2 regions of the Marinitoga okinawensis genome follow, and region 2 is predicted to be linked to the other one. Evidence: riboswitches for the same ligand, from Rfam matches in the RefSeq annotation. Region 2 holds a riboswitch; the other holds the start of a gene.
The links. A riboswitch is a leader RNA that binds a small molecule or an ion and turns the genes downstream of it on or off. The one in region 2 is predicted to bind lysine.
Positions count from the first base shown of each region.

Region 1: another riboswitch for lysine. It lies ahead of ACZ5CK_RS04910 (aspartate-semialdehyde dehydrogenase); the one in region 2 lies ahead of ACZ5CK_RS01055 (Na+/H+ antiporter NhaC family protein).

Region 1 is NZ_AP042422.1:978,855-982,450, reverse strand. It holds gene ACZ5CK_RS04915 (diaminopimelate decarboxylase family protein) at 1-469, opposite strand, end outside; gene ACZ5CK_RS04910 (aspartate-semialdehyde dehydrogenase) at 474-1,454, opposite strand; lysine riboswitch at 1,534-1,708, opposite strand; tRNA gene ACZ5CK_RS04905 (tRNA-Ser) at 1,988-2,078, opposite strand; gene ACZ5CK_RS04900 (thymidine kinase) at 2,176-2,730, opposite strand; gene ACZ5CK_RS04895 (ComEC/Rec2 family competence protein) at 2,731-3,596, opposite strand, start outside.
Region 2 is NZ_AP042422.1:236,528-240,123, forward strand. It holds gene ACZ5CK_RS01055 (Na+/H+ antiporter NhaC family protein) at 1-1,506, opposite strand, end outside; lysine riboswitch at 1,598-1,771, opposite strand; gene ACZ5CK_RS01060 (4Fe-4S binding protein) at 2,178-3,269, opposite strand; gene ACZ5CK_RS01065 (amidohydrolase family protein) at 3,286-3,596, opposite strand, start outside.

The DNA.
Region 1 (3,596 bases), 740 kb from region 2:
ATTTTGAATTTACAGGATCGCCAATTATTTCTGTTCCAAAAGCTTCTTTAGGGGTATATCTTATAGAAGCTATTTTAGGAATTCCAATTTTTTCAATAAATTTATCAATATGACCTATATCATCAAAATTTATAATAGCTCCTAATTCATATGCTTTTTTGTATTCTTCTATAGGTGTATTATTTGAAGTAAATAATATATTTTCTCCTGTAATATTAACCATTTCTGACAAATATAATTCTGCTAATGAGCTACAATCTGTTCCACAATTATTTTTTCCTAAAATTCTCAAAATGTAAGGTGTGGGAGTAGCTTTAACAGCGAAGTATTCTTTGAATTCACCCCAGGAAAAAGCATTTTGTAATTTTTTTAATGAATTTAATATTTCTACTTCATCATATACATAAAATGGTGTTGGATACTTTTCTAATAACTGATGTATTTCATTTTCAAAAGGAAATTTTTTCATATTTTCACTCATCTCTATTATTGTTTAATTCATAATGTTTTAGTAATATTCTTACAGCATTTGTTGCAGCTCCAACTCTAACATTATCTGCTACAACCCAAATTAAAAATGTTGTTTCATCCATTTGTCTTAATCTTGATACGTATGTAATATCTGAACCAGCTACGTTTATAGGAGTTATTAGATTTTCTGTATATACCACATTGCCTACTGTTGATAGTAATTCTCTAATTTTTTCTATATTAGCTTTCTCCTTTACTCTAAAAGTAATACTTTCAGAATGCCCATATAATACAGGAACTCTAACTGCGGTAGGATAAACTTTAATACTATAATTATCATATATCTTTCTTGTTTCATTTACCATTTTCATTTCTTCTTCTGTAAAACCATTTTCTAAAACTGGCCCTATTATTGGTATGACATTATTGTTTATCATTTCTGGAAAGTGATTTATATTATTTATACTATTTTGTTGATCTAACAATTCTTTTATACCTTTATTTCCAGCTCCAGAAACTGCCTGATAAGTGCTTACAAAAATTTCTGAAATTCCTAATTCTTTTTCTACATTTCTTAAAGCTAATACCATTTGAATAGTAGAGCAATTAGGATTTGCAATAATACCTTTATATCCTTTAATAATATCTCCGTTTATTTCAGGAACAATCAAAGGAATATCTCTTACCATCCTAAAAGCTGAAGAATTATCTATTACAGTATTACCATATTCACTTGCAATTGGAGCATATTTTTTAGAAATAGAACCACCAGCAGAAAATAATAAATAATCATATTTTTCTTTCATTTTTTCTTCAGTTAATTCTTCAACATAATATATTCTATCTTTAAATTTAATTTCTTTCCCCTCAGATTTTTTACTTGCAAAGAGTCTTAACTCACTTATATCAACATTTCTTTCTTCTAATACCTTGACCATAGTTCTTCCAACTTCACCTGTTGCACCAACTACACCAACTTTCATATTCTCCCTCCTTTAAAATAAAACTGGCCTTCCGCATGGGAAGGCCAATATTTGAAATAATATTATAATATAACATATTATCTCAAACGGCTCTCCGCATGCAATCATGCGACAGTTGCATAGGTATTCCCTATACAACCAGGCATGTAAGACGGGTAAATCTTACACCCTTCGGCAACCTCGCCTTTCATCTACCCCAAGCCTACCCTAGCGATAGGTAGATTACTCATCTCGGTTGCGCCTCCGTTTGTTCGTAAAACATATTAACTTTTCCGTAGTTTAACAAATAATATTTAAAATTTGTTTTCTTGATAGTTATATTGATGTTAATATATTCATTTTATTTCTATTTTATTAACTTTCACTTTTATCCTTTTCATTCTCAAACGTTCTATAAATCGAATAATTGGACATCTCATTTTCCATTTTTCAAAAAAAGTCATTATATCCTCCAGATTATTTTTTAATTTTTGTTTAATATATTATATCATAAAATCTAAAATAAAAAAAGAGCAGGATAGACCTGCCCTTGATGGCGGAGAGAGTGGGATTTGAACCCACGGACGGGTTGTGCCCGTCACACGCTCTCCAGGCGTGCGCCTTAGACCGCTCGGCCATCTCTCCATCTTCACATTATTAACTTTCCAACATATTTTATCATAACTTTAGTATTTAGTCAACTACAATATAGGAACATTTTTGAAAATTAATATTAATAATATTAATTTTCTGAATTAAGTTTTTCATAACAATCTCTACATACAGCAATATATTTTTCAAAACCACCTACATCTATTTCAGAACCATTCCCAACAATTTTAAAAGATATAGTACCATTATATTCTCCACATTCATGACAAACCGCTTTTTTCTTTATGATTTCATCAGCATAAGCTGATAATAATATAGTAGTTTCAAAAGGATTATTTTTATAGGTTAAATCCAGACCTGAACAATATACATTAATGCCTTTTTTGATTAAATCAAGAATTACATCTTTTAAACCTGTATCAAAAAATTGAACTTCATCAACAAAAACAGCTTTTTCATCATAATCTAAAAAATTATACATTTCTTTAGATTCTTTTATGGGAATAGCTTCTACTTTTGTTCCAGTATGAGATACAACATATTCAGAGGCATATCTTGTATCAATTATTGGTTTGAAAACTTTTATTTTTTTCTTACCTAAAGTATATATTTCAACAAATGAAATGAGTTCTGATGTTTTTCCAGAATACATTGGCCCTACAATAAGAATAAATTTACCAGACATTTAAATTCCTCCTCTTATTGAATATTTTTTCATAAAAACATGGAACATAATTAAAAAAATAAAAGAAATTATGTATAATATTACGCTCCAATAACCTGTTAAGGTAATATATGGTATATATTTATTTATATATTGCAAAAAATATTTTATAATACCTATATAATCATTTACAATGTAACTAATCATATGGGGTAATGGTGCAATTATATATACAGCAGAAAAAAACATTAATGAATATACAATTGGGACAAAAATAATACTCAGCAATGGGCTTAATAATGAAAATCCATTAAAAAACAAGATACTCCAAGGTAGTACAGCTAAAAAAGCTGCAAAAGATATAAAAATAGGATTTTTTGTATATTCTATTATCAACAATATAGAAAATGCTGCAAAGTAACTCATCAAAAATCCAACTGAAAAAACAACATTTGGATTATACAATAAATTTGTTACACCAATTAAACCTAATAAATTTTTTGAATCAATATTAAATCCAACTAATTTATTAAATTCTATTAAAGATAATAACAAAACAGCTCTTGTAGCGGAATCAGAAAATCCTGTTATAGTTAAATAAAAAAACAGAAAAACTATTGTAAATAATCTCCTATAATTTATAGGCAATAATGTATAAGAATATATTAAATATAAAATAGAATAAATTATATACACATGAAACCCTGATACAGCAAAAAGATGTAATAATCCAGCATTTTTAAAATACTCTGCTTCTTTTCCTCTTAATCCTCCAAATACTACAGAAAAAAGTATATTTTTATCGTTATACGGGAAATTTTTTTCTATTCGTTTTTTAAAAAAATTTCTTAAAGAGTATATGCTATTTTTATTAGAATTAGCCATAT
Region 2 (3,596 bases):
GTGATCAATATGATCAGCGGATGATGCCATTGATGACATAATTGTTGTATCTGAAATTGGAGAACAATGATCTCCGAATGTTGAACCTGTTAATACTGCACCTAATGTAGCATATACTAATGCTGTTAATTCATTTCCAGTATACGCTGCTGCCAAAGGAACTGCTAAAGGAAGCATAATTGCCATTGTTCCCCATGATGTTCCTGTAGCAAAAGATACAATTGCTGATATTATAAATACTAAGAGTGGTATTGACCAGCCAGGTAATGATGATGAAACAACTTGAACTAAATATTCAGCTGTTCCAAGGTCAGAAGCAATTGAGCCAATAGACCATGCTAAAGTTAAAATTATTGTAGTAATAACTAACGATTTTGCACCTTCAACCCAAGCTTCTAAAGCTTTTCTTAATGTCATAATTCCTTGAGAAACAGCCATTACAACAGCTACTATACTAGCTAATACTGATGCCCATATTAAAGCAGCGGAAGCATCTGCATTACCAAAAGCATCCCTAATTCCATCCCATGTAAAAGGATTATCTAAACCTCCACCAGAATACCATAAACCAATGAATGCAAAAATAATCAATGTTAAAATCGGCACCAAAGCATTTGAAACTCTTAATGGAATATCACTTTTATCTAAATCTTTTTCAAAATCTGTAGATAACATTGGTTCTGCATCATCTGCTAAAACCTTACCTGTTAATCTTGCCCTTTTTTCTGCTTTATACATTGGTCCAAAATCTCTTAACATTGCACCAACCATAAATACCATTACAAGTGCAAAAATCCCATACATCCTATATGGAATAGAACTAAAAAATACTGAATATGGATTTACTTTAACTCCAATTGAGTTAAAAGCATCTCCAATTAATCCTAATTCATAACCAATCCAGGTAGAAATCGCTGCCATAGTGGCAACAGGAGCAGCAGTAGAATCTACAATATATGATAGTTTTTCTCTTGAGACCTTTAATTTATCTGTTAATGGTCTCATTGTAGGTCCAACTATCAATGTATTTGCATAATCGTCAAAGAACACAACAACGCCCATTAATGCTGTAGCAACTTGAGCACTCCTTGCAGTTTTTGCTTTTTTTGCAAGTGCATTTGCTATAGCCCTTGTACCACCCATTTTAGCAATAACTCCAACCATACCACCTATTACTAAGGTGAAAACAATAATTCCTGCATGCCAGCTGTCAGCTAAAGCGTTTACCGGGTATTGTAATGTTTTTGTATAACTCTCAACTAATTTCATAAAAAATCCAGAGCTAGATGTAGCAAAAACATTAATTAGTGCACCTGAAAAAACACCAAGCAATAACGAAACAATAACTTCTTTGGTAACAAACGCTAAAACTATAGCTAATAATGGAGGAATAACAGACCAAAAACCATAATTTATTTTTGCTGCATCTCCTCCTTCAGCAAAAGCCAGGGTCGCCACTAAAACAAACGCCGCCATGATAAATAATACCACGAGTTTTTTCTTCATAAACTCCCTCCTCACATAATGATTTATATATAACTATTTTTAAAATAAAAAAGCCTTCCATGTGGAAGGCCTATTTGAAATAAAATTAATTATTTCAAACGGCTCTCCGCATATAGTATGCGACAGTTATACAGGTCTTTCCTGCATAACCAGGCCTGTAAGGTGGGTAAACCTTACATCCTTCGGCAACCTCGCCTTTCATCTATCCCGAACCTACCCTGGCGATAGATAGATTACTCATCTTGGTTGCGCCTCCGTTTGTTGTTAGATATATTAACTTTTTAATCGAGTTTATCACATAAATATTTCTTGAATATTTCTTGATTGTGAAAATAATAGGATTATAAATTATTATGGATTTATAAAAAAGCAAAATATGTAATCCTCCAGAAATATTTTTAACCACAAATACAAAATCAAAGCTATTATATCATAAAAACGTAAATAAAGTCAAAAAAGATTAATATATTATCTGTTTAATAATTTGTATTAATTATAATTAAACAGATTTTGTTATGCGTAATCATCACAATAACAATTAAATTTTCATTATTTTAGTAATGAATTATTAATATAAAAATGGGAGTTTTCAATAAATAACTACTTTAGAAGAAGCAAAGTAATTATTAATATAAAAAGATGGCGATTTACGCCATCTTTTATAGATACTATTATATAACTCCACTAATTGCTTTTACAGGACATCTGCTTTGACATAAACTACAACCAAAACATTTATCTTCATCTACTATAACCTGTTTATTTTCCTTATCAACAGTAATTGCCCAATATGGACATACCATTTCACACAATTTACAGAAAGTACATTTATTTAAATCTATTTTTGGATATTTTGGTTCAAATACTACTTCTTTTTTCTTTAACCCGGTTTTTTTAACCTCATCTATACTATTAAATCCATATTTTTCAAGAGCTTTAGGAAGTTGATCAACTATTGTTTTATACAATTGTTTTCCCCTAATTAATGCTGCAGATAGCATTTGAACCGCATCAGCACCAGCTAATAAATATTCTATAACATCATCAGCAGAAGCAATTCCACCAACACCTATTACAGGTATTTCAGGGACTGCAGTTTTTATTGTATTTACAAGTGCAAGTCCTAAATTCTTAATAACAGGACCAGAAATCCACACTTGCCCTTTATCATTTCCAATTAGATTTGTTCTGTTTTCGATATCAATAAGCATAGTTGGTCCAAGAGAATTAATTGCAACAACACCAGTTCCGCCATTTGCTAATACCATTTTCGCAAATTCAACAGGATCTGGTATATGAGGGCTCATTTTCATAAATATTGGTTTGTCTGTATTTGCTCTAATAGTTCTTACAGTTTCTGCTATATTATCTAAATTCTTTCCTACATAATGCGTGGAAATTTCAAATGCATCAGCAAATTTATCTAATTGAGGTATTAATATTTCCATATCTTCCTTAGTATAGCCTGCACTAACTACTAAAGGTAAATCCAATTCTTTTTTTAATTTTGGTAATATTTCATTTATCCATTTTTCTGGTGGTAATTCTGACCATAATTCTGCGTTAACTATATAGTTATTTGTCCCGTATATACATGGTCTTGGAACTTCAGCTGCTTTTGTTGATATAGTTTTTGTTACCATGCCCCCAACGCCAAGTCTGGCAAGATATAACATTTTTTCATCATCGCCAACGAGTGGTCCAGAAGCTGGCATTAAAGGATTTTTAAGTTTTATTCCAGCAAATTCTGTACTTAAATCCATAATTTTACCCCCCTGATTATAATCTTTCCCATAATTTTTTTGATATTTCTTTTGCATTATTATAAATACTATTCACATCATATTTTACTTCTCTATTTTTCATTAAAATTTCACCGTTTACTATTGTGTCAATAACATCTAATTTATCCCAAATCCCAAAGAATACATGTCCAAAAATATTATTTTTATCAAGTAGTGTAAAAGGAATATAATCAAAAGAAATCATATCTGCTTTATAACCTTCTTTAATTCTTCCTATTTTTATTCCTAATAATTCCCCGGCAAGATTATATACATTATCAATATTGTTTTTTAAATCAACAAAAT